One region of the Streptosporangium becharense genome, then DNA from elsewhere that is predicted to be linked to it. Evidence: predicted binding sites of a transcription regulator. Region 1 holds the regulator's gene; each other region holds the start of a gene.
The links. The regulator LexA, encoded in region 1, represses DNA repair genes until DNA is damaged. The targets are predictions, from matches to a motif close to TCGAACANNTGTTCGA.
Positions count from the first base shown of each region.

Region 2: the regulator LexA is predicted to act here: its motif matches at 7,873-7,888, upstream of ruvC (crossover junction endodeoxyribonuclease RuvC).
Region 3: the regulator LexA is predicted to act here: its motif matches at 5,340-5,355, upstream of F4562_RS07115 (SAV_6107 family HEPN domain-containing protein).

Region 1 is NZ_JACHMP010000001.1:5,895,569-5,905,691, forward strand. It holds gene F4562_RS25945 (hypothetical protein) at 1-1,808, opposite strand, end outside; gene leuS (leucine--tRNA ligase) at 2,343-4,829, shown strand; gene lexA (transcriptional repressor LexA) at 5,067-5,780, opposite strand; gene nrdR (transcriptional regulator NrdR) at 7,504-7,965, shown strand; gene F4562_RS25965 (vitamin B12-dependent ribonucleotide reductase) at 8,051-10,123, shown strand, end outside.
Region 2 is NZ_JACHMP010000001.1:1,249,647-1,259,769, reverse strand. It holds gene F4562_RS05490 (glycosyltransferase family 4 protein) at 1-858, shown strand, start outside; gene F4562_RS05485 (LemA family protein) at 855-1,394, shown strand; gene F4562_RS05480 (DUF3048 domain-containing protein) at 1,476-2,492, shown strand; gene pdxS (pyridoxal 5'-phosphate synthase lyase subunit PdxS) at 2,648-3,562, shown strand; gene pdxT (pyridoxal 5'-phosphate synthase glutaminase subunit PdxT) at 3,835-4,425, shown strand; gene F4562_RS05465 (YebC/PmpR family DNA-binding transcriptional regulator) at 4,429-5,181, shown strand; gene F4562_RS05460 (cation:proton antiporter) at 5,310-6,587, shown strand; gene F4562_RS05455 (GNAT family N-acetyltransferase) at 6,657-7,814, shown strand; gene ruvC (crossover junction endodeoxyribonuclease RuvC) at 7,921-8,523, shown strand; gene ruvA (Holliday junction branch migration protein RuvA) at 8,520-9,140, shown strand; gene ruvB (Holliday junction branch migration DNA helicase RuvB) at 9,259-10,123, shown strand, end outside.
Region 3 is NZ_JACHMP010000001.1:1,663,845-1,673,967, forward strand. It holds gene pyrR (bifunctional pyr operon transcriptional regulator/uracil phosphoribosyltransferase PyrR) at 1-513, opposite strand, end outside; gene F4562_RS07100 (arginine deiminase) at 1,010-2,254, shown strand; gene bldD (transcriptional regulator BldD) at 2,672-3,166, shown strand; gene F4562_RS07110 (PP2C family protein-serine/threonine phosphatase) at 3,381-4,511, shown strand; gene F4562_RS07115 (SAV_6107 family HEPN domain-containing protein) at 4,647-5,093, opposite strand; gene F4562_RS07120 (L,D-transpeptidase family protein) at 5,423-6,232, opposite strand; gene F4562_RS07125 (YbaK/EbsC family protein) at 6,339-6,815, shown strand; gene F4562_RS07130 (GNAT family N-acetyltransferase) at 6,983-7,531, shown strand; gene metF (methylenetetrahydrofolate reductase [NAD(P)H]) at 7,646-8,578, opposite strand; gene F4562_RS07140 (polyprenyl synthetase family protein) at 8,833-9,903, shown strand; gene thiE (thiamine phosphate synthase) at 10,019-10,123, opposite strand, start outside.

The sequences.
Region 1 (10,123 bases):
AAGAACTTCTTACGGCCGGTGGAGGCCACCGCGTTGATGACCGGCGCGAGGTTCTTCGGCGAGGTGTACTTGCTCTTCAACCGCGGCGACAGCGGACCCGACATGATCTGGGCGAACTGGGCCTTGCCCGTCGAGTCGGTACCCGCCGGCAGGTACTGGCGGGTCGTGAAGCCGTAGCTGGTGGGCACCGTCGGACGCTGATCCTGCCGCCAGGGAGCGCCGAGCTTGGCCAGCGTGATCCCCGCCGGCTGGTCGGTGAGCGTACCGGCCACCGGGGACGCCTTACCGCTGAACCGCGGCAGGCGGCCGACGGCGGCGGGCTTGGTGGTCTTCTTCGCGGTCGCCGAGGGCTTGGGGGAGTCCGCGACGATCTCCTCGTCGGAGGCCAGGGGCCCGGCCAGGAACGCCCAGACCGTCGCACCGACCAGTGCGATGACCACGGACCCGGCCAGCGCGAAGATCCATACGGGCCTGCCCCGGCCCTCGAGCTCGCCTTCCGCCAGACCCTCGTAGCTCTCGCCGAAGACCGTGTCCCACAGCTCCTGCTGACGCTCCGGGGGAGGCGTCTTCGGGCCGCTGATCTGACCCGCGGTCACGAACGGCTTGCTCGGGTCGGAGGGGTCGCGGCTCAGGTGATGCCCGGGCTGGTCGGGACGGCCGAACTGTCCCGGCTGCCCGCGGTGGTCGGGCTGGCCGGTGCCGTCCGGCCGGCCGAACTGCCCGGGGTGACCGAACTGTCCGGGCTGACCCGGCTGCCCGGAATGCGTGGGGTGGCCGTGCGTGGGATGCGGACCGGTGCCGCCGGGCCGGCCCGGAGACTCCTGGGGCGCCGGGGCGGGCGCGGCCTGCGCGGCGCTGGCCGCGGCCATGGCCCACATGGCGGGGTTGTCCGGTACGCCGTAGCTGAGGCGTACGGTCTGCTCGGCCGCCCCGCCGTTGGCGAGTCCGCCGTGACCGGTGCCGCCGGTTACGCCGTTGCCGTTCCCGGCGCCGAAGGCGTCACCGTTCCCGGAGCCGCCGGACCTGCCGGGTTCGTTGTGCGCGCCGGGGCCGCCGTACTCGCCGCGGCCGTTCTGCTCGGCGCCGCCGAAGGACGCCCCGCCGGGGTCGGCGGGGGCGTCGATCGACGCGCTCGCCCACGCAGGCGGAGAGAACATCCGGTCCTGTGTTCCGGCGGTGCCGGTGCCGTACGCGGAGCCGTCCGCTGACGCCGCAGGCGGCCAGGAGCCGTTGCCCGCGGGCGGCCACACGGCGCTCTCCGCGGGCGAAGCCGACGGCCGGGAGCCGCTTTCCGGGTGTCCTGCGGCCCGGCCGGGATCGCTCTGCGGCGCCCCGAAACCCTGCCCGTGTCCGTCGTTGCGCGGGCCGGAGGTGTTCTGCCACACGTCGCCCTGGGATCCCGAGGTGTTCTGCCAGGTGTCGTTGCGCGGGGTGGAGGCGTTCTGCCACACATCGCTCTGCGCACCCGAGGTGTTCTGCCAGGTGTCGCCCTGCGCACCCGACGAGTTCTGCCACACGTCGCCCTGAGGTGCCGTGGCCTGTGCCCAGCCGCCGGGGGAGGTGCTCCCGTGCCCGCCGTTCCGGGGGTCTGAGGCGTTCTGCCGGGTGCCGTCCTGCGCCGGGGTGGGCTGGGGCCAGCCGTTACCGCCGGGGGAGGCGTTCTGCCGGGCACCGTTCTCGGCGTCCTCCTGGGGGCGGGGGAGCCGCGGGCCGGTGCCCAGCGGGTCGTTCGCCCAGGAGGGCACCGGCTCAGCTGCCTCCGGCCATGCCGGAGGCGGGTGGGGCTGGCTGGACTGCTCCGAGGCCATGCTTTCCTTACCTCCCGCGCGGTTGCCCGAATTATGAGTATTGGGCATGGTCTCACGTGAGACGGGGGGGTTCGCAGGGAAACCGGAGAACGCACCCCTGAACTGGAGCCCGGTGGGATCGGTCGGCGGGTCCTGCAAGGGGAGACCGACCTCCAACGGATCCGGGCCCTGCCCCGGCTCGACTGAATGTGCCACGGTGAAAAGAGTAGACGGGAAGGACAAACGAGGTCACAACAGGCACGTAGCCATCGGATCTCATCCATCTCGGTATGGATACGAGCCCCATTCTGCTGACCCTGGACCCGCCTGTCCCTCGTTTCGCATGATCGCACATGTTTTCCCAGCCCATGAATACGCCTTGCGGGCTGCGATAGGCTTGGACTATGCGTGCCGCGACCCTGCTTACCGGGCCGCATCGGCTTTCCCGTCTCTGAGCGCCCGGCCGATGCGGCTGCCCTCCGCGTGAGCGGGGGGTTTTTCATTGGGCCGGACGGGTCAGATCATCCGCGCAGACGTAGACCGAGGGAAGATTCAGTGAGCGACAGAGCCGACACGGCGAGCGACGAGCAGCACTACGACCCGCAGGCGCTGCAGGTCAAGTGGCAGCGGCGGTGGGAGGAGATCGACCCCTTCCGGGCCTCCGACGACCCCGCCGACACGCGTGAGAAGCGCTACGTGCTCGACATGTTCCCCTACCCCTCCGGGGACCTGCACATGGGCCACGCCGAGGCGTTCGGCATCGGCGACGTCGTCTCGCGTTACTGGCGCCAGCGGGGCTACAACGTCCTGCACCCCATCGGCTGGGACTCCTTCGGTCTGCCCGCGGAGAACGCCGCGATCAAGCGTAACGCGCACCCCGCCGAGTGGACGTACGCCAACATCGAGACCCAGGCCGCCTCCTTCAAGCGGTACGGGGTCTCCTTCGACTGGTCGACCCGCCTGCACACCAGCGACACCGGTTACTACCGCTGGACCCAGTGGCTGTTCCTGCGCTTCTTCGAGCGCGGCCTGGCCTACCGCAAGGGCGGCCTGGTCAACTGGTGCCCCAACGACCAGACCGTGCTGGCCAACGAGCAGGTCGTCGGCGGCAGGTGCGAGCGCTGCGGCGCCGAGGTCGTCCGCCGTGAGTTGACCCAGTGGTACTTCAAGATCACTGAATACGCGGACCGGCTGCTGGACGACATGGCGCAGCTGGAGGAGACCTGGCCGGAGCGCGTGCTGGCCATGCAGCGCAACTGGATCGGCCGCTCCGAGGGCGCCGACGTCGACTTCGTGATCGAGGGCCGCGACGAGCCGGTCACCGTCTACACCACCCGCCCCGACACCCTGTACGGCGCCACCTTCTTCGTGGTCGCCCCGGACGCGCCGCTGGCCGAGGAGATCGTCGCAGAGGAGCAGCGCGCCGCGTTCGAGGCGTACCGCGCGGAGGTGGCGAAGCTGTCCGACATCGACCGCCTGTCCACCGAGAAGAAGAAGACCGGTGTCTTCCTGGGCCGCTACGCCGTCAACCCGGTCAACGGTGAGCGGATGCCGGTCTGGGCGGCCGACTACGTGCTGTCCGACTACGGCCACGGCGCCATCATGGCCGTGCCCGCGCACGACCAGCGCGACCTCGACTTCGCCCGCGCCTTCGACCTGCCGGTGCGGGTCGTGGTGCACACCGGCCTGGCCGACCCCGGCGAGACCGGCGTGGCCACCCCCGGCGACGGCGCGCTGGTCAACTCCGGCCCCCTGGACGGCCTGAGCAAGGCCGACGCGATCCGGAAGATCATCGAGGTGCTGGGCGAGCGCGGCACCGGCAAGGCGGCGGTCAACTTCCGCCTGCGCGACTGGCTGCTGTCCCGCCAGCGCTTCTGGGGTTGCCCCATCCCGATCATCCACTGTCTCGACTGCGGAGAGGTCCCCGTCCCGGACGACCAGCTGCCCGTCACCCTGCCCGACCTGCGCGGCGAGGCCCTGTCTCCCAAGGGCGTCTCCCCGCTGGCCTCGGCCGGGGAGTGGGTCAACGTCTCCTGTCCCAAGTGCGGCGGCTCCGCGCAGCGTGACACCGACACCATGGACACCTTCGTCGACTCGTCGTGGTATTTCCTGCGTTACGTCGACCCCGACTACTCCGACGGCCCGTTCGACGTGGAGAAGCTCCGCCAGTGGGGCCCGGTCGACCAGTATGTCGGCGGCGTCGAGCACGCGGTGCTGCACCTGCTGTACTCACGGTTCTTCACCAAGGTCCTGCACGACATGGGGATGGTCGACTTCACCGAGCCCTTCACCCGCCTGCTGAACCAGGGGCAGGTGATCAACCAGGGCAAGGCGATGTCGAAGTCGCTGGGCAACGGCGTCGACCTGGGCCAGCAGATCGACGCCTACGGTGTCGACGCCGTCCGGCTGACGATGGTGTTCGCCGGCCCGCCGGAGGACGACATCGACTGGGCGGACCTGTCGCCGGCCGCCTCGCAGAAGTTCCTGGCCCGAGCGTTCCGCGTCATGGCCGAGGCCGGTGCCGCCTCCGCGCCGGGAGCCGACTTCGCCGGCGGCGACCCGGAGCTGCGCAAGATCGTCCACCGGACCGTCGACGAGGTCACCAAGCTGGTCGACTCCTACCGCTTCAATGTCGCGGTGGCCCGCATGATGGAGCTGACGAGTGCGGCCCGCCGGGCGATCGACTCCGGGCCCGGCGCCGCCGACCCGGCGGTCCGGGAGGCCGCCGAGGCGCTGGCGGTCATGCTGTCGCTGGTCGCGCCGTACACGGCGGAGGAAGGATGGGAGCGGCTGGGGCACCCCGCCTCGGTCGCCGGGGCCGGCTGGCCGGTCGCCGACCCGGCCCTGCTGGTTCAGGAGTCCCTCATCTGCGTCGTCCAGGTCGCGGGCAAGGTGCGCGACCGGCTGGAGGTCTCCCCGGAGATCTCGGACGCCGACCTGGAGGCGCTGGCGCTGGCCTCGGAGAAGGTCAAGGCGTTCCTGTCCGGCACGCCGCGCAAGGTCATCGTCCGCGCGCCGAAGCTGGTCAACATCGTTCCGTAGCGGTCTCCCGGGGCGTCCCTCCACGGGAGCCCCGGGGACGGCCCGCCGGGAGCGTGCGGGTCCACCGGGAGCCGTCCCGGACCGCGAGGGGCATGGGCGCCCGGCACGGCACGCGGAGAGCGGCGCTCGGAGAGCGACGTGCGCGAAGAGGCGTGCGGGGAACGATGTGCGGGAAGCGGTGACGCAAAAAGGAGCGGGTCCCCCGGTGGTGGGGATCCGCTCCTGAAGCGCGGCGTCTCAGAGTTTGCGCAGCACCGCCACGACCTTGCCGAGGACGGTGGCCTCGTCACCCGGGATCGGGTCGTAGTTGGGGTTGTGCGGGACCAGCCAGACATGGCCGTCCTTGCGCTTGAAGGTCTTGACCGTGGCCTCGCCGTCGATCATCGCCGCGACCACGTCGCCGTTGTCGGCCACCGGCTGCTGGCGCACGACCACCCAGTCTCCGTCGGCGATGGCCGCTTCGATCATCGAGTCACCGCTCACCTGGAGCAGGAAGAGAGTGCCCTCGCCCACGAGCTGCTTGGGCAGGGCGAACACGTCCTCGATGCTCTCCTCGGCGAGGATGGGCCCACCGGCGGCGATCCGGCCCACCAGCGGGACGTACGCGGCGGTCGGGCGGCTGACCGGCGTCTCGTCCTCGTTGTTGGAGTCGGGGTCGACCCACAGCACGGGCTCGCCGGGAAGGCGGACCTCCAGCGCGCGCGGGCGGTGCGGGTCGCGCCGCAGGTAGCCCTTGCGCTGCAACGCCGTCAGCTGGTGCGACACGCTGGAGGTGCTGGTGAGCTGGACCGCCTCACCGATCTCGCGCATGGACGGCGGGTAGCCCCGCTGCTGCACGGAGTCGCGGATCACCTCAAGGATCTTCCGCTGCCTGGGGGTGAGGCCGAGGGAGTCACGCCTGCGAACCGCCAGGTCGTCGGCGGCCGAACCGTTCTCGTTGCGTTCGCTCATACGAACTCCTCGCCTCCCGGTCTGTATCTGATGCGTCGCACGCAGCGACCGTATCGCGGTCGAAGATCATACTCAAACAGATGTTCGAATGTCCTCGAAATCGGCGACGTCGTGGTGTACAACATCGTACGGGAGTTCGATCGACATCGTGTTCGATTCACCGATCTTTCTTCGACATGTGTTCGGCCAGGTCGAGGGGATGGGGGGCCATCGTGAAGCCGACCGCGACACCACGGCGATCCAGGGCCGCGGCAGGAGTGCGTAACGGGTGGCGTCCCGGTGAGGCGCCACGACCTCAGGGGGTGCCGTCCCCGCCGGAGGTGCCGCATCTCCGGCTGGTCCCGCCGCCGAGGCCGGAGGTACGCCGGCCCGCATCTCCGGCTCGCAGGGCCCCGGGGGGTGCGCGCCGAGCCACCGGGCCCGGCGAATCCGCCGAATCCGCTGGCGCCACCAAGGCCTCCAGGGCCGCCAAGGTCGCCGGGACGGCCGGGGTTGTCAAGATCGCCGGGGTCCGGTCGCCTTCCGTGCCGAGCCGCGGGGCTTCCGGGTCCGCGCGGGGCTCCTCGGGCGGCGCCGAGGCGCGTCCGGGCCGGGGCGGACGCAACCCGCGGCCGTCACGTGGCGCGGGCCGCGGGCCGCTCCCTCCCGGGCGGCGTCCCGCGCCGGAGCGCACGCGGGGCTCTGTTCGCGGCCCCGTTCGCGGCTCCGCCCGTCCGCCGCTCCGGTTGACCCGCCGGGGGAAGGCCACCGTGGCGGCGGTGGTCGTGCTGCTCGCCTTCGGAATCCTCTGGCTCTGCGTGCGATCGACCGGCTCCATGTGGCCAATCGGCTCCGTGTGACCGACCGGCTCCTGTGCGAGCGTCCGGCTTCGTGTGGCCGGCCGGTTCCGTGCGTGACGGCTCCGCGTGGCCGGTCGGCTCTGTGTGAACGGCCCCATGTCGATCGGCGCCGTCCGGGCCGGCGGAGCGGTTCTTCCCGGGGTGCCGTCCGCGGGCGGTCGTGAAAGTCTCTAGGATCCCAGGAGTCTCCGCGATCCCAGGGGTCGCCCGTCCCGGGCTCGGGTGTGAGGGGCCCGTCGCCGTGTCGGTGCTGTGCCGTCGCGGTGCCGGTGTCCCGGGCGGTCGCCCGGTGTGTGTCCGAGGGCGTCCCGCTCCGCCGGGCGTTCCGCGAGGCGCGGACGGGGCCTGACTCCCGGAGGTGTCCCCTGGATGCCGGGTGGCCCCCGGGGCGGCCCGTCGCGGGGGGTGTCCGGAGTCTTGCCGGGCGGGCCGCACGTCCGTCTCATGAGGCCCGCGGGAACGCCTCCGCAGGCGCCGGGCGTGCCCACGGACCCGCGGAGCATTCTGGGAGAAGGGTTCCCGGAAGGGCGTCCGGAGGCCCGCCGGGAGGCGGCCGGGGGTGTCGGAGGCGGGTGGGCGAGGTGCTCATGGGGCTTCGGGCGACATCGGAGACGGCCGCGACGTGAGATGCGCGGGCGACACGCCGGGGCGCCTGTGCTGATCAGCCACTTCGCGTGGCGGGGCCCGGCCAACTTGCGTTCATGGTCGCGCACTTCTACGGTTGGACCACAACATCTAGTGGCTTAATCAAGGCACTGCACCACAAATTGTGTTTCTATTACCGCATCTCGACTATTCGGGGGGCGCGCGCGAGCGTCCCGGCGCGCATGCTGTGGGGCAGGGGAGACGAGTGAGCCGCTCGGCAGGTCAAGGAGGCGGCGCGCGTGCATTGTCCGTTCTGTCGTCATCCGGATACACGGGTCATCGACAGCCGGTCCACTGATGACGGTGGCGCCATCCGGCGTCGACGCACGTGCCCGGAGTGCGGACGCAGGTTCACCACACAGGAGACCGTCCTGCTCATGGTGAGCAAGCGCAGCGGCGTGACTGAGCCGTTCTCCCGGGAGAAGGTGATCGCGGGCGTCCGGCGGGCCTGCCAGGGCCGGCCGGTGGGTGAGGACTCCCTGGCCCAGCTGGGCCAGCGGGTCGAGGAGAGCATCCGGGCGACCGGGTGCGCGGAGATCCCCGCCCACGAGGTCGGGCTGGCGATCCTGGGCCCGCTCCGCGAACTGGACGAGGTGGCCTACCTGCGCTTCGCCTCCGTCTACCGGGGGTTCGAGACCCTGGCCGACTTCGAGGCGGAGATCAAGCAGCTCCGTGCGGAGCGCTCCGAAAAGCAGGACTGAATGCAAACCCCGGGCGCCGGGGGTGAAGCGGCGCGTTGATGTGGTCCGATTCGAGGGTTCTACGGGGCCCCGGGAGGGGGAAGTCATGACGGAGACCGTCAGTGGCGCAGTTTCACGTGGCGGCAAGCGGGTGCGCAAGGGCTTGAAGATGAAGCGCATCTTCACCACGCCGGGTGTGCATCCCTACGACCAGGTGTCATGGGAGCGCCGTGACGTCGTCATGACCAACTGGCGCGACGGTTCGATCAACTTCGAGCAGCGCGGGGTCGAGTTCCCCGAGTCGTGGTCGGTCAACGCCGCCAACATCGTGACGACGAAGTACTTCCGCGGCGCGGTCGGCACCCCACAGCGCGAGTGGAGTCTCAAGCAGCTCGTCGACCGCGTCGTGGGCGTCTACACGCGCACCGCGGTCGAGGAGGGTTACTTCGCGACCGACGAGGACGCCGAGATCTTCGACCACGAGCTCAAGCACGCCCTGGTCAACCAGGTCTTCAGCTTCAACTCGCCGGTCTGGTTCAACGTCGGCACCGCCTCGCCGCAACAGGTCAGCGCCTGCTTCATCCTGTCGGTCGACGACACGATGGAGTCCATCCTCGACTGGTACAAGGAAGAGGGTGTGATCTTCAAGGGGGGGTCGGGTTCCGGCGTCAACCTCTCCCGGATCCGCTCCTCCAAGGAACTGCTCTCCAGCGGTGGCACGGCCAGCGGCCCGGTCTCCTTCATGCGCGGGGCCGACGCCTCGGCGGGCACGATCAAGTCGGGCGGCGCCACCCGTCGCGCCGCCAAGATGGTCGTCCTGGACGTCGACCACCCCGACATCGAGGAGTTCATCGAGACCAAGGCGCGCGAGGAGGACAAGGTCCGCGCTCTCCGTGACGCCGGGTTCGACATGGACCTGGGCGGCAAGGACATCGTCTCCGTCCAGTACCAGAACGCCAACAACTCCGTGCGCGTCTCCGACGAGTTCATGCGCGCAGTGGAGCAGGGCGGAGACTTCGGTCTGCGTGCCCGCCTCACCGGTGAGATCCTCGAGAAGGTCGACGCCAAGGGCCTGTTCCGCAAGATGGCCAAGGCCGCCTGGGAGTGCGCCGACCCCGGCGTCCAGTACGACGACACGATCAACGACTGGCACACCAGCCCGGAGACCGGCCGCATCACCGCCAGCAACCCCTGCTCGGAGTACATGCACCTGGACAACTCCTCGTGCAACCTGGCGAGCATCAACCTGCTGAAGTTCCTCAGGGACGACGACTCCTTCGACGTCGAGAGCTTCGTGAAGATCACAGAGCTGATCATCACCGCGATGGACGTCTCCATCACCTTCGCCGACTTCCCGACCGAGAAGATCGACCAGACCACCCGGGCCTACCGCCAGCTCGGCATCGGCTACGCCAACCTGGGTGCGCTGCTCATGGCCACCGGCCACGCCTACGACTCCGACGGCGGCCGTGCCATCGCCGGCGCCATCACCTCGCTGATGACCGGCGCCTCCTACCGGCGCAGCGCCGAGCTCGCCGCGGTCGTCGGGCCGTACGAGGGGTACGCCCGCAACGCCGAGGCCCACAAGCGGGTCATGCGCAAGCACAGCGACGCCAACGACGTCCTGCCCACCTTCGAGGCGATGGACGAGTCCATCCACCGTGAGGCCACCAAGCAGTGGGCCGAGTGCCTGCGGCTCGGCGAGCGGAACGGCTACCGCAACGCGCAGGCCTCGCTGCTCGCCCCGACCGGCACCATCGGCCTGATGATGGACTGCGACACCACCGGCATCGAGCCCGACCTCGCCCTGGTCAAGTTCAAGAAGCTCGTCGGCGGCGGCTCCATGCAGATCGTCAACCAGACGATCCCGCGTGCCCTGCGCCGCCTCGGGTACCAGGAGGAGCAGGTCGAGGCGATCGTCGAGTACATCGCCGAGCACGGCCACGTCGTCGACGCCCCCGGCCTGCGGGCCGAGCACTACGAGGTGTTCGACTGCGCCATGGGTGAGCGCGCGATCGCACCCATGGGCCACGTCCGCATGATGGCGGCGGTCCAGCCGTTCCTGTCCGGCGCCATCTCCAAGACGGTCAACCTGCCCGAGTCCGCGACGATCGAGGACATCGAGCAGGTCTACCTGGAGGGCTGGAAGCTCGGCCTGAAGGCCCTGGCGGTCTACCGC
Region 2 (10,123 bases), 4.6 Mb from region 1:
CTGCACGTGCACGAGCCGGCCATCCCGTCGCTGGGCCTGCTCGCGTGCTGGGTGGCCAGGGGGCCGATCGTGGCCACCTTCCACGCCTCCTACGCGGGCTCCCGCTCCTTCTCGGCCACCGCGTCGGTCATCATGAGCGCGCTGGAGAAGGTGACGGGCCGGATCGCCGTGTCCGACGCCGCGCGCAAGACCCTGGTCGAGTTCCTGGGCGGCGACGCGGTGCTCATCCCCAACGGGGTGACGGTCTCCCGCTACGCCGCGGGTGAGCCGCTGCCCGGCTGGGACGACGGCGAGGTGATCGGCTTCCTCGGGCGGATGGACGAACCGCGCAAGGGCCTGCCGGTGCTGCTGGAGGCGTTCGTCCTGCTCGCCGCGGAGCGGCCGTCGCTGCGCCTGCTCCTGGCCGGTCCCGGTGACGCCGAGGAGGTGCTGGGGCGGGTGCCGGCCGCCCTGCACGACCGGATCGGTCTGCTCGGCATGGTCAGCGAGGAGGACAAGGTGCGTGCGTACCACACGGTCGACGTGTTCTGCGCGCCGAACCTGGGCGGGGAGAGTTTCGGCATCGTGCTGACCGAGGCGATGTCGGCCGGCGCGGCGATCCTGGCCAGCGACATCCCGGCCTTCCGTAAGGTGCTGGACGACGGGCAGGCGGGTGCGCTGTTCGCGACCGGCGACCCGGCATCCCTCGCCCGTGAGGCGGCCGCGCTGCTCGACGATCCCCGGCGGCGGGCGAAGCTGTCGGAGGAGGCCCGCACCGCCGTGCGCAAGTACGACTGGTCCACGGTCGCCCGCGACGTGCTGCGGGTCTACGAGACGGTGGCCAGCACGGCCGGGGTCGAGGAGGACGACAGCCGGTGACGACCTCGCTTGTCCTGGTGGTGGGAGCGGTCGTCGTGCTCACCGCCGTCTACATCTCCTGGCGGGCCGGCCGGCTGGACCGGCTGCACATCCGGCTGGAGCTGGCCCGCGAGTCGCTGGACGCCGCCCTGGTGCGCCGGGCCGCCGTCTGCCTGGAGCTGGCCGGCTCGCGGCTGCTCGACCCGGCGACGAGCCTGGTGCTGGCCGCCGCGGCCCACGAGGCCCGCACGGCGGGCCCCGAGGAGCGCGAGCACGCCGAGAGCGACCTGTCACGCACCCTGCGGGCGGTGATCGACCAGGATCGCCTCCGCGACCGGCTGGCCGAGACCCCGGCGGGGCCGGATCTGCTGGAGGAGCTCGACGGCTCGGTGGCCAAGGTCGTCTACGCGCGCCGCTTCTACAACAACGCGGTGGAGGTCACCCGGACGGCGCAGCGCCGCTGGCTCGCGCGCACGTTGCGCCTGGCCGGGCACACCGAGTATCCCGACTTCTTCGAGATCGACGACGCCCCTCCGAAGGCACTGGCCACCGAATGAGACGTACATAAACCGGGGTATCCGGCAAGTCGGACACCTGTAAGCTCTTGGCGTTTCGTGGCCGACTTGAGGAGATGAGCCGTGCGGGTGCCCCGGATGATCGCCGTCGCGTTGGCCGGAGCCGCCGTACTCGCCCCCACCGCGGCGTGTTCCTCCGACGACCCGCCGCCCGCGGGCAAGCCGCAGGCGGGGGCCGCTGAGCCGAGCGCGGCCCCGACCCCGACGCCCGAGCCCACCCACCCGTTCACCGGGCTCCCCGGCGCCGCCCGCAGACCGGTACTGGCGGTGAAGATCGAGAACACCTCGGCGGGCAAGCCGCAGCTCGGTCTCCGAAGCGCCGACATCGTCTACGTCGAGCAGGTCGAGGCGGGCCTGACCCGGCTGATGGCGATCTTCTCCTCGAAGATCCCCGCCAAGATCGGCCCGGTCCGCAGCGCCCGCATCTCCGACCTGCACATCGTGCCGCAGTTCGGCAAGCCCGCCTTCGCCTACTCGGGTGCGCAGACCAAGATGCTGCCCATCATCGCGCAGGCGTCGCTCTTCGACGTCTCCGACAGCCGGGCGCCGGGTGCGTACTTCCGCCAGCCGGGCCGGGTCGCCCCGTACAACCTGTTCGCCAACACCCGGCAGCTGCTGGCCAAGGCGCCGAGCGCGAGCAAGGCCAAGGACGTCGGCTTCACCTTCGGCGACGCCCCCGAGGGCGGGGTGCCGAGGAAGGCGTACACCGTCAAGTACCCCGCCGCCCGCTTCACCTTCGCCTGGTCGCAGGCGGCCGGGAAGTGGCTCATCTGGCAGGACGGCGAGAAGGACATGGCCGCCGAGGGCGGCCAGCTCGGCGCCCCCACCATCGTGGTGCAGTACACCAAGACCGAGCGCTCGCAGTTCCACGACAAGAACCAGAGCTACACCCCGCTGGTGCACACCACGGGGGAGGGGAACGCGATCGTGCTCCGCGACGGGCAGGCTTTCAAGGCCAGGTGGTCGCGCGAGAAGGAGGAGGACGGCACCGTCTTCACCACCCCCGGCGGGGAGCCGATGAACTTCGCCCCCGGCCAGGTCTGGGTGGTCCTGGCCTCCCGCAAACCGGTCATCCCCTGACACGCGAGCCGTACATCATGTCCAACAAGAAGGTCCAAGAGCGACAAGGTGGCGTGTGAGGGCACGGGCCGCCCAGCACCTACCATGGGAGGCGTGGTGGCCGTCCCTCCGTGGCGGCCCGTGATCCGCAACCAGCCGTCGTGAGGTAGAGACCCGTGTCCAGCAGCACGCCCGAAGTCACCGAGACCGCCGTCACCGGAACCGCCCGGGTGAAGCGCGGCATGGCAGAGATGCTCAAGGGCGGCGTCATCATGGACGTCGTCACCCCCGAGCAGGCCAAGATCGCCGAAGACGCCGGCGCCGTCGCCGTCATGGCGCTGGAGCGCGTCCCGGCCGACATCCGCGCTCAGGGCGGGGTCTCCCGGATGAGCGACCCCGACATGATCGACGGCATCATCGAGGCCGTGTCCATCCCGGTGATGGCCAAGGCCCGCATCGGCCACTTCGTCGAGGCCCAGGTCCTGCAGGCGCTGGGCGTCGACTACATCGACGAGTCCGAGGTGCTCACCCCGGCCGACTACGCCAACCACATCGACAAGTGGCGCTTCACGGTGCCCTTCGTCTGCGGCGCGACCAACCTGGGCGAGGCGCTGCGCCGCATCACCGAGGGTGCGGCCATGATCCGTTCCAAGGGTGAGGCCGGCACCGGCGACGTCTCCAACGCCACCACGCACATGCGCAAGATCTGGGGTGAGATCAAGCGCCTGACCTCGCTGCCCGAGGACGAGCTGTACGTCGCGGCCAAGGAGCTCCAGGCCCCGTACGAGCTGGTCGCCGAGGTCGCCAAGACCGGCAAGCTGCCGGTCGTGCTGTTCACCGCCGGCGGCATCGCCACCCCGGCCGACGCCGCGATGATGATGCAGCTCGGCGCCGAGGGCGTCTTCGTCGGCTCGGGCATCTTCAAGTCCGGCAACCCGGCCCAGCGCGCCGCGGCGATCGTCAAGGCCACCACCTTCTACGACGACCCCGACGTGATCGCCAAGGTCTCCCGCGGCCTGGGCGAGGCCATGGTGGGCATCAACGTCGACGACATCCCGGTCCCGCACCGCCTGGCCGAGCGCGGCTGGTAGCGGGTCCCGCCGCCGGCCGGGGGTCTCGCGCACCCGGCCCGGCGGCCCCGCGGGCCCGGCGGAGGCGATCCGCCCGCCCGCTTCCCGGCCCGCCCGGTCCACCCGGCCGGCCCGCCTGGCCCGCCCGTCTGCGGTCGCCCGGCCGACCCGCGGTCGCCCGCCCGTCCGCCCGGAGCGGCCCGAAGCTCGACCGCTGCTTGAGCTGGTTTGGGGCGATCTGTGAAGTGGCCATACGCTGAAGGGGCATTCCGAGTTCGTCGAGAGGACCACCGGTGACCGTCGCCCCCACGATCGGCGTTTTCGCCCTGCAAGGAGACGTGCGGGAGCACGTGCGCTCTCTGGAGGCGGTGGGCGCCGTAGCGGTGCCCGTGCGGCGTCCCGCCGAGCTGGAGGCCGTCGACGGGCTGGTCATCCCGGGGGGCGAGTCGACCACGATGTGGAAGCTCGCCGAGACGTTCGAGCTGCTGGAGCCGCTCCGGATGCGGATCAAGGCCGGCATGCCCGCCTACGGCTCCTGCGCCGGCATGATCATGCTGGCCGACCGCATCGAGGGCGGCATCGAGGGCCAGCGGACGGTCGGCGGCATCGACATGGTCGTCCGCCGCAACGCGTTCGGCCGCCAGGTCGACTCGTTCGAGGCCGACATCGACTTCGCGGGCCGCGGGGACATGCGCGCGGTGTTCATCCGCGCCCCGTGGGTGGAATCGGTGGGTCCGGAGGTCGAAGTGCTGGCCCGGGCCGAACCTGGGGATAGGATCGTCGCGGTCCGTCAGGGACCGCTGCTCGCCACGTCCTTCCACCCGGAGCTTACCGGGGATGTCGGTGTGCATTCATATTTTGCTGAGATGGTGAGGGAGCTCTAGGCGATGTCCGGCCACTCCAAATGGGCGACGACGAAGCACAAGAAGGCGGCGCTCGACTCCAAGCGCGGCAAGCTGTTCGCCAAGCTCATCAAGAACATCGAGGTCGCGGCCAGGACGGGCGGCCCCGATCCGGACGGGAACCCGACGCTGTACGACGCCATCACCAAGGCGCGTAAGAGTTCCGTCCCGCTCGACAACATCGAGCGCGCCCGCAAGCGCGGCGGCGGCCTGGAGGCCGGCGGCGCCGACTGGCAGACCATCATGTACGAGGGGTACGCCCCCGGCGGCGTCGCGGTGCTGATCGAGTGTCTCACCGACAACCGCAACCGCGCGGCCTCCGAGGTCCGCGTCGCGCTGACCCGCAACGGCGGCTCGCTGGCAGACCCGGGCTCGGTCTCCTACATGTTCAACCGCAAGGGCGTGGTGATCGTCCCCAAGGGGACCCTGTCCGAGGACGACGTGCTGACCGCGGTCCTCGACGCGGGTGCCGAGGAGGTCAACGACCTGGGTGACCAGTTCGAGGTCGTCTCCGAGGCGTCCGACCTCGTCCCGGTCCGCAAGGCCCTGCAGGACGCCGGGATCGACTACGACTCGGCCGAGTCCAGCTTCCTGCCGACGCTGAACGTCCCCCTCGACGAGGACGGCGCCCGTAAGGTCTTCAAGCTGATCGACGCCCTGGAGGACAGCGACGACGTGCAGAACGTCTGGGCCAACTTCGACGTCTCCGACGACGTCATGGAGAAGCTCGACGCCTGATCGTCCGGGTGATGCCCGCCCCCTCGCCGGGGCGGGTGTCACGCGTTGGGGGACCGTTCACTGTTCTGTCGGGCTTCGGCATACTCTGCGAGGTTTGTCCATCGGGTCAGGGGCATATCACGCGGACGATGGGTAACCCTGATCTGATCTTCGTAGTCGCGGGCTGTGCCGCCCTGCTCGCCGCCGTGCTGCCCAGGCTGCTCAACCGGCGGCCCTTCTCACTGCCGCTCGCCTGCCTGCTCGGCGGGCTGCTGATCTACTTCCTGCCCCTGGACCTGCCCACCCCCGATCCGGTGGCCCACCGGGGCCTGGTCGAGCACGTCACCGAGATCTGCGTGCTGATCTCGCTCATGGGTGCGGGGCTCGCCATCAACCGGCCCTTCGGCCGGCGCGACTGGTCCTCCACCTGGCGCCTGCTGGGCCTGACGCTCCCGTTGACCGTCGCCGCCGTGGCCGCCGTGGCGTACGGGCTGCTCGGCTGGCCGCTGGCGGCCGCGCTCCTGCTGGGCGCTGTGCTCGCCCCCACCGACCCGGTGCTCGCCTCCGACGTGCAGGTCGGCGAGCCCGTCGACTCCGAGGAGGACGACGACGAGGTGCGCTTCACGCTCACCTCCGAGGCCGGCCTCAACGACGGCCTGGCCTTCCCGCTGGTGTACGGCGCCATCGCGCTGGCCCTGAGCGGGGGTGCCGGTTGGATCGGCGAGTGGGCGCTGGTCGACCTGCTCTACCGGTGCGCGGCCGGAGTGGTGTGCGGGCTGCTGATGGGCCGGCTGCTGGGCAGGATGTTCTTCCACGCCCGGCCCGCCAACCTGCGCCTGGCCGAGCACCGCGACGGCTTCGTGGCGCTGGCGGCGACGTTCCTGGCCTACGGCGTCACCGAGCTGGTGCACGGGTACGGGTTCATCGCGGTGTTCGTCACGGCGTGCAGCATCAGGGCCGCCGAGCGGACCCACGGTTACAACAACGTGCTCCACGGCTTCATCGAGCAGATCGAGCGGTTGTTCACCGCCTGGCTGATCGTCCTGCTCGGCGGGTTCATCGCGCTGGGCGGCCTGTCCGCCCTCACCTGGCGGGGGGTGGCGGCGGCCTTCCTGCTGCTCCTCGTCATCCGTCCGCTGACCGCGTGGTTGGCCGCACTGGGCGGCCCGGCCGGCCCCCGCGAGCGCATCGCCACGGCGTTCTTCGGCATCCGCGGCATCGGGTCGCTGTTCTACCTCGCCTACGCCCTCGGCCAGGCCGACTTCGGGGTGCCCGCCGAGGAGCTCTGGGCGGTGGTCGCCTTCACGGTCCTGGCCTCCCTCGTGGTGCACGGCATCTCGGCCTCGCCGGTGATGAACCGCCTGGACCGTCTGCGCGTCCGCGTCGGACGGGAACGGGACGAGGAGCCCGCGGCCCAGCATCTCTGACCGGGTGCGGCGGGCGGGCACCGGATAAGGATTCGCCCCGGCCGCGCGTCATCCCTATGTTGGGCGACTGTGCAGATACGTGAACTGACCGTGGACGACATCGACGCGGTGTACGACAATCGCCGGCGCGCCTTCGGGCCTCTGTCCGAGGGGGACGCCGAGACCTGGCGGGAACTGGTCCTCCCCGCCCTCGCCGCGGGGAGGTACCTCGGTGTCGTCGACGGTTCCCGGCTGGTCGCGACGAGCAGGATCAACGACCTCACCCAGTGGTGGCACGGCAGGCCGATCTCCATGGGCGGGGTCGCCTCGGTGACGGTCGCGCCCGAGGACCGCGGGCGCGGCGTCGGCCGGATGATCATGAGTGCCGTTCTCGACCGCTGCGCCGAGCTCGGCCACCCCGTCTCGGCGCTCTACCCGGCCACCACCCACCTCTACCGCTCCCTCGGCTGGGAGCACGCCGGCGCCATGCACCGGATCACCCTGCGGGCCGAGGCGCTGCGCACGATCAGGTCCACCGAGCGGGTCGAGGTCCGCAGGATGGGCCCCGGCGACGCGGCCGAGGTGATCGCCATCATCGGCCGGATCCACGGCGCCTCCCGGGCCTCCGGGCCCGTCTGCTGGGACGAGGAGGCCTGGCGCCTGTGGCTGGCCGACGAGAAGGACTTCCTCTACCTCGCCGACGACGGGTTCGTCGTCTACCGCTGGGACGACGGCGACATCGAGGTCGAAACGCTCATGGCCGGCTCCGAGGCCACCGCCCGGGCCCTGTGGTCGATGGTCGGATCCTCCTCCTCCATCGCCGAGTCGGTCCACGCCATCGTGGCCCCCGACGACCCGGTCCTCTGGCTGATCGGCGAACGCTCCAAGGAGCAGGTCAAGCAGACCCGCTGGATGCTCCGCGTCGTCGACCTGCCGGCCGCCGTCGCCGGGCGCGGCTTCCCCGCGGGCGTCGCCCTCGACGCCGTCGTCCGGGTCGACGACCCTCAGCGTCCCGGCAACTCCGGTCTCTGGCACCTGTCGGCCGCCGACGGCACCGGTGCCGCCAAGCCCGCCGAAGGGTACCCGGGGGACGTCCCCGTCCTCACCGCCGGCGGCCTGTCGGCCCTGTACGCCGGAGTCCCGGTGGCCACGCTGCGCCTGACCGGGCTCCTGTCCGGCCCGGCGGACGCCGACGAGGCCCTCGGCGCGGCCTTCCACGCCAGGCCGTACATGCTGGACTACTTCTGACCCGCCACGGGCGGGCCGATGCCGTGCGCCGCGTGCGCGCACGCGGTAGAGTCGGGCACCGAACAGATGTTCGGCGAGTGGAGGCGTGTCGGTGCGGGTGCCCGAGCTGCGGGTGATGGGGGTGGACCCCGGGCTGACCAGGTGCGGGCTCGGCGCCGTCGAAGGGCGGCCCGGGGCCCCCTTGCGGCTGGTCAAGGTCGGGGTGGTGCGCACTCCCGCCGACGACGCGATCGGGGCCAGGCTGGTGGCGATCGAGGCCGGCATCGAGCGCTGGCTCGACGAGGTCGAGCCCGACGCGGTGGCCGTGGAGCGGGTCTTCGCCCAGCACAACCTCCGGACGGTCATGGGCACCGCGCAGGCCTCGGCCGTGGCGATCCTGTGCGCCTCCCGCCGGGGCCTGCCGGTCGCGCTGCACACGCCGTCGGAGGTCAAGGCCGCGATCACCGGCAGTGGCACGGCCGACAAGCAGCAGGTCGGCACGATGGTGACCCGCCTGCTCCGGCTGGACGCCATGCCCAAGCCCGCCGACGCGGCCGACGCGCTCGCCCTGGCGATCTGCCACGTGTGGCGGGGCGGTGCCCAGAACCGGCTGGCCGAGGCCGCCGCCGAGGCCGCGGCCAGGGCGGGGGGCGGCACCGGCACGACCGCGGCGGCCTACTTCCGCGGGCGGGGCAGGGCCGCCGGATATTCGAGAGGAACCACGAATTGATCGCCTCGGTGCGAGGACAGGTGACCGCGGTCGCACCCGACGGCGCGGTCGTCGAGGTGGGCGGGGTGGGTGTGCTCGTGCACTGCACGCCGGGCACGCTGGCCACGCTCAGGGTGGGGGAGGAGGCCAGGCTGGCCACCTCCCTCGTGGTCCGCGAGGAGTCACTGACGCTGTACGGCTTCGCCACCGACGACGAGCGCGCGATCTTCGAGATGCTCCAGACGGCCAGCGGGGTCGGCCCCAAGGTCGCCCTGGCGATGCTCGCGGTGCACACGCCCAACGCCCTCCGGGTGGCCGTGGCCGCCGCCGACGTCAAGGCCCTGACCAGGGTGCCCGGGGTCGGGCCGAAGGGCGCCCAGCGCATCATCGTCGATCTCAAGGACAAGCTCGGCACACCCGAGGAGGCCGTCAGCGCCGCGCTCAACGGCCGTCCGGCCGTCCCCGCCTGGCGTGACCAGGTCCACTCCGGGCTGGTCGGCCTGGGCTACTCGGCGAAGGACGCCGACGAGGCGGTCGCCGCCGTCGCCCCGCAGGCCGACGCCGCGGTGGCCGAAGGCCGTGTCCCGCAGGTGGCCACGCTGCTCAAGGCGGCCCTGCGCGTGTTGAGCGTCCGTTGACCGGCTCCGTCGCGCGGGTGCGCGAAGACGCCGCGCCGCCCCGCCGTACGGTGTACCGGAAGGCGTGCGGGGAGACCCGCCGGGTGCGGTCCCTGCGCACGAGGGGAGGTGGACGGGTGTGAGCGAGCGCGATCTGGTGTCGCCGGACGCCGACGGCGACGAGAAGTCGATCGAGGCCGCGCTGCGGCCCCGGCGGCTGGAGGAGTTCATCGGCCAGGCCCGGGTGCGCGAGCAGCTCTCGCTGGTGCTGCAGAGCGCGCTGCGGCGTAACCGCCCGCCCGACCACGTGCTGATGAGCGGCGGCCCCGGGCTGGGCAAGACCACCCTCTCCATGATCATCGCAACCGAGCTGTCCGCGCCGATCCGGATCACCTCGGGTCCCGCGCTGGAGCGGGCGGGCGACCTGGCGGCGATCCTGTCGACGCTGTCGGAGGGCGAGGTCCTGTTCATCGACGAGATCCACCGGATGTCCAGACCCGCCGAGGAGATGCTCTACCTCGCGATGGAGGACTTCCGCGTCGACATCGTGGTGGGCAAGGGGCCGGGGGCGACCGCGATCCCGCTGGAGATCGCGCCGTTCACCCTCGTCGGGGCCACCACCCGGGCGGGCATGCTCCCCGCGCCGCTGCGTGACCGGTTCGGCTTCGTCGCGCACATGGACTTCTACACGGTCGGCGAGCTGGAGCAGGTGCTCCAGCGCTCCGCGCGCCTGCTGGGCGTCGCGCTCCCCGACGACGCCGCCCGCGAGATCGCCGGTCGCTCACGTGGCACGCCCCGCATCGCCAACCGGCTGCTGCGCCGGGTCCGCGACTTCGCCGAGGTGCGCGCGGACGGGATCGTCACCCGCGACATCGCCTCGGCCGCGCTCAACCTCTACGAGGTGGACGCCGAAGGGCTCGACCGGCTCGACCGCGCGGTCCTCGGGGCCCTGCTGCGCAAGTTCGGCGGCGGTCCCGTCGGGCTGTCGACGCTGGCGGTCGCCG
Region 3 (10,123 bases), 4.2 Mb from region 1:
GTAGACCTTGACGCTCTCGGCCTTGGAGGTCGGCAGGTTCTTGCCCACGTAGTCGGGGCGGATGGGCAGCTCCCGGTGACCGCGGTCGACCAGGGCGGCCAGCTGCACGGCCTGCGGGCGGCCCAGGTCGTTGAGCGCGTCGAGCGCGGCGCGGACGGTGCGGCCGGAGTACAGCACGTCGTCGACGAGGACGACGAGCCTGCCGTCAATGCCGTCGGCGGGCAGCTCGGTGCGGCCCAGCGCGCGGGCCGGACGCAGGCGCAGGTCGTCGCGGTACATCGTCACGTCGAGGGAGCCGACCGGGACCGAGCGGCCCTCGAACTGCCTGATGTGGGCGGCCAGGCGGTGGGCCAGATGCACGCCCCGGGTGGGGATGCCCAGCAGGACGACGTTCTCACCGCCCTTGGTCCGCTCCAGGATCTCGTGGGAGATACGGATGAGGGCCCGGTTGATGTCGGGCCCGTCGAGGACGGCACGCGCGCCGCCGCGCGCATGCGAAATGGCATCGGCCAAGGGGAACACCGCCTTTCCCGCCTCACGGGACGGGTCTTAAAGGAAGTCGATGACCTCACGGTATCAGCCGCGCGACGGCTGCTCCGAACCGACCCTCCCCGCCGCGACCTCGGTGAACGGCGCCCGGGAGCCGCCCGGCACCGCGCGGACGGACGGCGGCGGCGCACGCGGCCGACGAGGAGACGGTGGCTTGTTCCCATAAATGGGGATAAATAATCCGATCTTCCCCGGCTTCCCGGGGTACTCACCGGGTAGTGCGTTCGGTGTCCGCATCTTCCGGAGTTCCATGCCGGCACCGTCCGGGATCCCCGCCCGCCGCACCGTCCCACGGCGGATTCCGCACCGGCGCCACCGTGGAACCCGGCGATACCACCATGAGACCAGACGAGATCAGTGTGAGGTGCGACGGACGACCGCCCGGCGCGACGCCGGGCGGCGCCTCCCGGAGATCCCGTCACCGCCCCGAAGGACTGCGAAGGACTGCGGAGGAAGAGAGATGACCTTTCACGTCGACTCCGAGGTCGGCCGGCTCCACCAGGTCCTGATCCACCGGCCCGATCTGGCGCTGAAACGGCTCACGCCGTCGAACAAGGACGACTTCCTCTTCGACGACGTGCTGTGGGTGCAGCGTGCCGTGGAGGAGCACGAGGAGTGGCAGAAGGTGCTCGCCGGCCAGGGCGTCACCGTCCACCTGCTGGGCGACCTGCTCCGCGAGACGGTGGAGATCCCCGAGGCGCGCAAGCACATCCTGGACGGCATCGTCGACGAGCGCTTCTTCGGGCCGATGGCCGTCGACGCGATCCGCAACGCCCTCGACGCGATGGACTCCGCCGAGCTCCAGCGCTACCTCATCGGCGGCATCACCAAACGCGAGCTGGTGGAGGCGGGCACCGACCCGGCGAGCCTCGCCTTCCACACGCTCGGCCCGGACGAGTTCGTGCTCCCCCCGCTGCCCAACCACCTGTTCACCCGGGACCCCTCCTGCTGGATCTACGGCGGCGTCTCCGTCAACGCGATGCGCAAGAAGGCGCGCCGCCGCGAGACCGTGAACATGGAGGCGGTCTACCGCTACCACCCGCTCTTCGCCGCGGGGTACGACCGGGCACGGCAGGGCGGCTACGACGTCTGGATGCCGGGCACGCCCGCCGCGCCCGCCACCATCGAGGGGGGCGACGTGCTCGTCCTCGGCCGGGGCGCGGTGCTGGTCGGGATCAGCGAGCGCACCCAGCCGCAGGCGGTCGAGATGCTCGCGCGCAACCTGTTCGCCCGGGGGGCCGCGAGGAGGATCGTCGCGCTGGACATGCCCAAGGCCCGGGCGTTCATGCACCTGGACACGGTCATGACGAACGTGGACGTGGGCGTCTTCACCAAGTACGCGGGACTGGGCATGCTGCCCTCCTACACGGTCGAGCCCGGCGACAGCGAGAAGGAGCTGAAGATCACCGACCACGCCCCCGAGGACATGCACCGGGCCATCGCGCACGCCGTCGGCCTGGACGACATCAAGGTGCTCACCCCCACCCAGGACGTCTACGCCTCCGAGCGGGAGCAGTGGGACGACGGATGCAACGTGCTGGCCCTACGGCCGGGCGTGGTCGTGGCGTACGAGCGCAACACCACCACCAACAACCACCTGCGCGCCAACGGGATCGAGGTGATCACCATCCGGGGCAGCGAGCTCGGCCGGGGCCGGGGCGGCCCGCGCTGCATGAGCTGCCCGCTCGAACGCGACGGGATCTGACCCGGACCGGACGGCGGAAACGTCGCATCCGGACGTCTCACCGCGCCACGTCCATGAAGATCATACTCCTCCGCCGGGCCGGCGACGATCTCGACTCCGGCCCGCTCCGGAAACGCGGATCCGCCCGTGAGACCGGGAAGAGCGAAGATTCACCATGTCGAATAGGACAAGTCTGACATTTAAGGCGGACCGCATCGGATCGGAATCGCCATCTTTTTTCCAATCAGCTTGACCTTAGGCGCCCACAGCTTTACCGTCACTGTCCGTAACCACACCTCGCGGCGTTATCGGGTGAACCCCGACGCTCCGGTCACCGATGGTGCCTACCCCAGGCACCGGCCCGGTGGTCGGGTCATAAGTTGCGAGGTAGCACAATCAATGTGAGAGCAGTACATAGAGAGCCGGGGGGCCAACACGATGCCGTCTGAGTACGCCAAGTCGCTGGGTGCACGACTCCGCGCGATTCGCACCCAGCAGGGCCTGTCCCTGCACGGGGTCGAAGAGAAGTCCCGCGGGCGCTGGAAGGCGGTCGTGGTCGGCTCCTACGAGCGCGGCGACCGCGCCGTGACCGTGCAGAAGCTCGCCGAGCTGGCCGACTTCTACGGGGTGCCGGTCTCGGAGCTGCTTCCCGGCGGCGCCGCCCCGAGCCCCCTCGGCCCGACGCCGAAGCTCGTGATCGACCTTGAGCGCCTGGCCCAGCTCCCCAAGGAGAAGGCCGGTGCCCTCGCCCGCTACGCGGCGACCATCCAGAGCCAGCGCGGCGACTACAACGGGAAGGTCCTGTCCATCCGCCAGGAGGACCTGCGCTCCCTCGCCGTGATCTACGACAAGTCCCCCAGCGAACTGACCGAGGAACTCATCGGCTGGGGGGTGCTGGACCCCGAGGCGCGCCGCGCCGTCGAGTCCTTCTGACGGCCCGTCCGGTCGTGGGTGCGCCGGGGCCGGCGTGCCCACCCCGCCGAAAATCTTGCTCTCAGCTAAACGTGGCCTTCACGCCGCCGCAGACGACCGTCGCTGTGGTAGGAAAAGGCAAACATGCACTTAGCGAGATGTGGTGGACATGGCCCCCGGGGAGGATCGGCACGATCACTCTCAAGCGCGCCTCAAGAGCCGTCTGCGCGCCGTCATGGCGTCCCTGGGATCGACCAGGACCCGCGCCTTCCTCAGGCTGCTGACGTCGATCGGCACCAGTAAGACCCAGGAGACGCTCAAACTCCTGCCGTTCGTCGTGATGGCCGTGGTGGCCTTCATCGACTTCGCCTCCGGTCCCACGGCCGGGCTCCTCCCCCTCCTCGCCCTCGGTCCCGCCTTCGCCAGTGTCGCCTGCGGGCTGGCCCGCACCACGGCGGTGGGCGTCATCGCGCTCGCGCTGTGCGTCGTGCTCGGCGTCTACAACGACATCCTCTGGTCTCCGCGCACCAACATCACGATGATCGCCATTCTCGGCGTCACGGTGGCCAGCGTGCTGGCCAGCGCCGGCCGGCTCCGCCACGAGCGGCAGCTCGCCGACGTGCGCTCGGTGGCCGAGGCCGCCCAGCGGGTGCTGCTGCGGCCGGTGCCGCGCCGGGCGGGACCCGAGATCGGCGTGGCCGTCTCCTACACCTCCGCCACCGCCGAGGCCCGGATCGGCGGCGACCTGTACGAGGTCGTCACCACTCCGCACGGGGTGCGGGTCATCGTGGGGGATGTCCAGGGCAAGGGCCTGGAGGCGGTGGAGACCGCCGCGGTGGTGCTCGGCGCCTTCCGCGAGGCGGCCCACGACGAGCGCAGGCTCCAGGGGGTCGTGGCACGGCTGGAGAACGCCCTGACCCGGGAGCTGTCGGGCGAGCAGTTCGTGACCGCCGTGCTGGCCGAGATCAACGGCGGATCGACGATCACGGTCATCAACTGCGGCCACCCGCCGCCCATGGTGCTCGACGCCGAGGGCGGACGCTGGTTCGCCGAGCCGCCGGACGAGGCGCTGCCGCTGGGGATGGGGTCGCTGAAGGCGGTGGACCCGGTGCCCTACATCGTGCCGTTCGAACCCGGCGACCAGGTGCTCTTCTACACCGACGGGGTCATCGAGGCCCGCGACGGGAGCGGGCGGTTCTACCCGCTGGCGACGAGAGCGCATCTGCTGAGCGGGGACGACCCGCAGGGCTCGCTCGACGCGCTCCGCGCGGACCTGCTGCGCCACGTGGGACGGCCGCTGGGCGACGACGCGGCCATGCTGCTGCTGCGCCACCGGGCGGCGCGCGAGAGCTCCTCGGCCGCCTGAGATGGGCGGGAACGTCGGCAGGAGAGCCGGCCGGGGGCTCCGCCCGGCGGCCGACGGGGGCGGACTGTCCCGCGGTAACCGCCCGGCGGCCGACGGGCGGTCCGATGACCGGCGGGGGACTGTTCGGCCGGGGAGCTATCCGGCGAGGGGGACGCGGGCCGGTAGCATCGGCTGGGCGGGCACGCCGAGCATCGTCTCCACCTCGGTGACGAAGCGCTCGGCCTCGGAGATGAGCTCCTCGGCGTCTCGCGGAGAGATCACCCGGGTGACCCCGGCCTCGGCCGAGGCCCGCTTGGCGGCGCTGGTCTCGAAGTAGGGCGCCCAGTCGGCCAGCCGGGGCTCGGCCTCCGGCAGCAGCTCCCAGGCGCTGCGCAGCCTGCGCCTGCGGCCCTGCATGGGACGTGGCCGCGCGGCCAGGACCGCCGCGGCAGCCCTGAGCGCCGCCATGTGCGCGGCGACGTAACGGGTGGCAGAGGTCTTGGCGGCGGCGGCCTCTTCAAGGCAGTCGCGCGCGTCGGCTAGATGCGCCCGCACCGTGGGTGACAGCCGGGGCCCACCTGAATCGCCGGGCCGAGGGGTCATGTGCTTCAGCCTCCTTGGTCGCAAGCGGCTCCCAGCGTTTTCGCCGGTGATACCACACTCGCAGACCTCACCGACAATTCGCCGGGCGGCCGGACGAGGAGCTTCCCCTCTCCCCGTCCGGCGTGACCCGGCCCGATCGCCGCCGCCGACGACGACGGGCCCGGTCTACCGCCCTGGACACGGGCCGCGAGCCCCGCGTCATTACATCGAACATAAATTCGATCACTAAAGGTGTCAAGTGAAACCACGAACAAAAGTTCGATCTCCCGGAGAACGAGAAAGCCCCGGGAGATAGAGATCTCCCGGGGCCTCGTCCGCGGCCGGCGCGGCTACCGGGCGAACCTGCCCCGTACGTGCACCGGAACACCCGTGCCGAGCAGGCCGGGAAGGACCTCCGCCACGTGCATCGGCAGCCGGACGCATCCGTGGGAGGCGGGTGTCAGGGGCACCGAGAGCGCGCCGTGGAAGGCGATGCCGCCGTTGAAGAAGATCGGGTTGTACAGCTGGCCCAGATAGGAGCGGTGCCAGCCGTCGCGGCGCCAGGTCGTCTTGTAGTCACCCGTCGGCGTGCGGGCGTCGCCGCAGAACCTCTGGGTCTTCCCCTCCCAGGTGGCCGTCTCGCAGTAGGGGATCCCGCTGCCGGAGGAGGTGTGACTGACCAGCTTCACCGCGCCGCCGACGTAGAGGACCATCACCTGCGTGGCGAGGTTCACCTCCACCCGGGTCGGCTTGCCGCCCGGGACGAGCACCTTCGGGGCCCGCGGCGTCTCCAGTGCGTCCCAGGTCCTGCGCGCCACGGTGCTGGTCGGCGTGATGCCGTTGACCTTCTGGAAGGCCCAGACCGCCGCCAGGGTCGCCCCGCCGTAGTTGCCGTCGATCCGGCCCGGCGCGTAGCCGAGCTCGGCCAGGCGGGTCTGGAGCGTCTTCACCGCCGAACCCTTCGCCCCGAGCTTGAGCGTCTTGCCGGGAGCGGCGAACAGGGACGCTTCGGCCTGCGTGTCCGCCTGTCCCGCGACGGCCGTCGCCGCCGGTGCCGTGGCCGGCGTCACGGCCTGGGCGGCGGTGGCGCCCGCCGTGGAGAGCAGCACCGCTCCGGCCGTCATCAGCGCGGCCGCCCCGAGTCGCCGTCCACCTCTCACCTTGCACCAACTCCTCGTATCGCTAGCGATCGGATCAGGACGGACCCCCGCGTCCGCCGCGGTTCACGGGGCGGCGATCGGCGGTCAATCTGTTTAGAGTGGCCACGTGCCAGAAAAGTTTCATCCCAACGTCGAGAGGGTCGCCGCGGTCCTGCGGGAGCACGGCGTCCCCGGGGAGATCGTGGTCTTCTCGGAGGCCACACCCACCGCCGCCGCGGCGGCCGCCCAGCTCGGCTGCGAGGTCGGCGCCATCGCCAACAGCCTGGTGTTCGACGCCGACGGCGAGCCGCTCCTGGTGCTGACCAGCGGAGCCCATCGGGTGAACACCGACCTGGTCGCCGGGGCCGTCGGCGCGGCGAAGGTGCGGCGGGCGAGCCCTGACTTCGTCCGCGCGGCCACCGGCCAGGTCATCGGCGGTGTGGGCCCGGTCGGCCATCCCTCCCCGATCCGGACCCTGGTCGACACCTGGCTGGGCAAGCACGAGGTGGTCTGGGCCGCCGCCGGTCACCCGCACACGGTCTTCCCCACGTCCTTCGACGAGCTCGTCCGCCTCACCGGGGGCACCCCCGTCGAGGTCGAGTGACGCCGGTCGCCGCCGTGCGCCGCCGCCCGCCGCACCCGCCGTCACGGCGCGGCGGGCGGCGGACGCGGCTACCGAAAACCCTGCCAAAAATCCCATAAAAAACGCTGAACGTCGCTTTCATACCTCCTACTGACCGGCAAGATGTCTGTTTTGCTAGGGTGCGACGCGTGATCGGACTGCGACGGATCGACCCCGATGAGTTCACCCTCCGGCTGGACGCGGTCCTCGACGTCTACGTGGCGGCGATGAACCCGCCCGCCGACCAGATCGCCGGCCGCAAGGTCATCATGGGCAACCACGCCGCCAACCCCGGGTTCGCGTGCCTGTTCGCCGAACGCTCCGACGGCACGCCGGTGGGCGTCGCCTACGGCTTCCACGGCGTCCCGGGGCAGTGGTGGCACGACGTGGTCAGCCGGGCCCTCGCGGAGCAGAACGGCGAGGCGAGCGCCCGCGGGTGGCTGGGCGACGCGCTGGAACTCGCCGAGATCCACGTGCACCCCGACTACCAGGGCAAGGGCATCGGCCGCAGGCTGGTGCGGGGCCTGTGCGCGGACCGCGCGGAGCGCACCGCCGTGCTGTCGACCCGTGACCGGCCCACCGCGGCCCGGCACCTCTACCGCAGCATCGGCTTCGTCGACCTGCTCACCCGGTTCGTCTTCCCCGGCGGCTACGAGCACTACGCGATCCTGGGCACCGTGCTGCCGCTGCGCGACTGAGCCGGCGGCGCACCGGTGGGCGGCGGGGGCACTCGCACTCCGGGCCGCCCTCCTCGACGGCGGACGGCCCGGCGGGACGGCCGGCGACGGGCGGCTTGGAGCGCGCCGGAACGCTCAGGCGGGCAGCGAGGCCGCGCTCGGCACGGGGTCGAGCGCCTGGAAGACCTCGCGGGTCGCGCTGGAGCGGTTGAAGGTGATGAAGTGGATGCCGGGAGCGCCCTCGTCGAGCAGGGTCTGGCAGAGCTCGGCGGCGTGCTCGATGCCCAGCCTGCGCACCGCGGCGGGATCGTCGGCGACGGCCTCGAACCTGGCGGCCACCTCGGGCGGGAACGGCGCGCCGGAGAGCTGCTCGGACCGGGCGATCGTGCTCAGCTGCGTGACGGGCATGATGCCGGGGATGATCGGGGTGTCGCAGCCCCTGGCCGCCACCCGGTCGCGCAGCCGCAGGTAGTCGTCCGCGCGGAAGAACATCTGCGTGATCGCGTAGTCGGCGCCCGCGCGGCACTTGCGCACGAAGTACTCGGTGTCGGACTCGACCGAGGCCGACCTCGGGTGCTTGTACGGGAAGGCGGCCACGCCCACGCAGAAGTCGCCCGCCTGGCGGATCAGCCGGACCAGGTCCTCGGCGTACAGGACGCCCTCGGGGTGGCGCACCCACTCGCCCGTCACGTCACCGGGCGGGTCGCCCCGCACGGCGAGGATGTTGCGCACGCCCGCCCCGGCGAACCGGCCGACCAGGTGGCGCAGCTCGCGGACGGAGTGGTTGACGGCGGTGAAGTGGGCGACCGGGGTCAGCGTGGTCTCATGGGCGATGCGCTCCACGATGTCGACCGTGCGGTCGCGGGTGCTGCCGCCGGCACCGTAGGTGACGGACACGAAGGTGGGGTGCAGCGCCTCCAGCTCACGGACGGCGCGCCAGAGCTGCCGCTCCCCCTCGTCGGTCTTCGGGGGGAAGAACTCGAAGGAGAACGACCGGGCACCGGCGGCGAGAAGCTCGCGGACGGTGGGAACGCGATCGGGGAGAACGGACGGGCGACCCAGAGCCATGGGTCCAGGGTACTGGTCTCATCGCGCGGATGGCCGTTCCCCCACGGCCGGATACCCGGGCAGGTTCTCCTGACTTCGGAGGAATCGGGTAGAAACAAAGATTGTCCGTATGCTTCACGAGCTGCGTCACGTTACGTAATGCAACGCCCCATATGCCAAGGTTGTTCAGACTTTCGAGAAATCCGCCGGACGGCGCCATGCCGCGTTCCCTGCCCAGGGCCGAGGCCCGGGGTCTCCACGCTCAAGGAGATTCGATGATCGCTTCTGTAGCCGCGCTCGACCTCATCCGCACCGAGGTCGAGCGTTCTCTCCGGCGGTTCGTCGACCGGCAGCGTCCTCAGGTGGGTGCCCCGGAGCTGGCGCCCGTGGTCGCCGCGGCGGAGGACTTCCTGTCGGGCGGCAAGCGGCTACGGCCCGCCTTCTGCTACTGGGGCTGGCGTGGCGCTGGCGGCGACGCGGACGATCCGGCGATCTTCGCCGCCGCCGCGTCGCTGGAGCTGCTGCAGGCCAGCGCCTTGGTGCACGACGACGTGATGGACGCCAGCGACCTGCGCCGGGGCATGCCCTCGGCGCACCGCAGGTTCGAGGAGTTGCACAGGAAGGCCGGTTGGCGCGGGTCCGCCGAACAGTTCGGCGAGGGGGCGGCCATCCTGCTCGGCAACCTGATGCTGATCTGGTCCGGTGAGATGTGGCGGACCAGCGGGCTGCGTCCGGCCTCGCTGGAGGCGGCCCAGCAGGTCTACGACGACATGCGCACCGAGCTGATGTGCGGCCAGTACCTGGACCTGCTGGAGCAGGCGCACGGCGAGAACACCTTCGACAGCGCGCTGCGCGTGGCGTTGTTCAAGAGCGGCAAGTACTCCGTGGAGCAGCCGCTGCGGCTCGGCCTCGTGCTCGCCGCACAGGGCAGGCGGCCGTGGATCGACCGGCTCTGCGAGGACTACGGGCGGTGCGTGGGCATCGCCTTCCAGCTCCGCGACGACGTCCTCGGGGTCTTCGGCGATCCGGAGGAGACCGGCAAGCCGGCGGGCGACGACCTGCGGGAGGGCAAGCGGACGATGCTCATCGCCCGCACGCTCGCCGCAGCCTCCCCCGAGCAGGCCGCGGTGGTGCGCGACACGCTCGGCGACCCGGAGCTGGACGCCGCCGGGGTCGACCGGCTGCGGCAGATCATCGAGGAGACCGGCGCCCTCGCGGCGTGCGAGGAGATGATCAAGGCTTATCTGGAGGAGGCGCTCGTCTCGCTGGAGGGCTCCCCGATCGCGGACGACGCCCGGGCGGCCCTGGCCGGCCTGGCCGTGGCCGCGACCTCGCGCCGCACCTGACCGGCCGGCCGGCCGCGAGCGGGGCGGAGTACGACACCGCGGATCCACCGGGACACCCGGGACATGGCGGGACATGGCGGGGTCCGGGCGGCCGGAGGGGCCGCCCGGACGCGGGTCAGGCGGCGGCCAGGCGCCGTTTGAACTCCTCGGCCGCCGATTTGGGGTCGTCGGCCTCGGTGATGGCCCGTACGACGACGACCCGTCGCACGCCGTAGGAGAT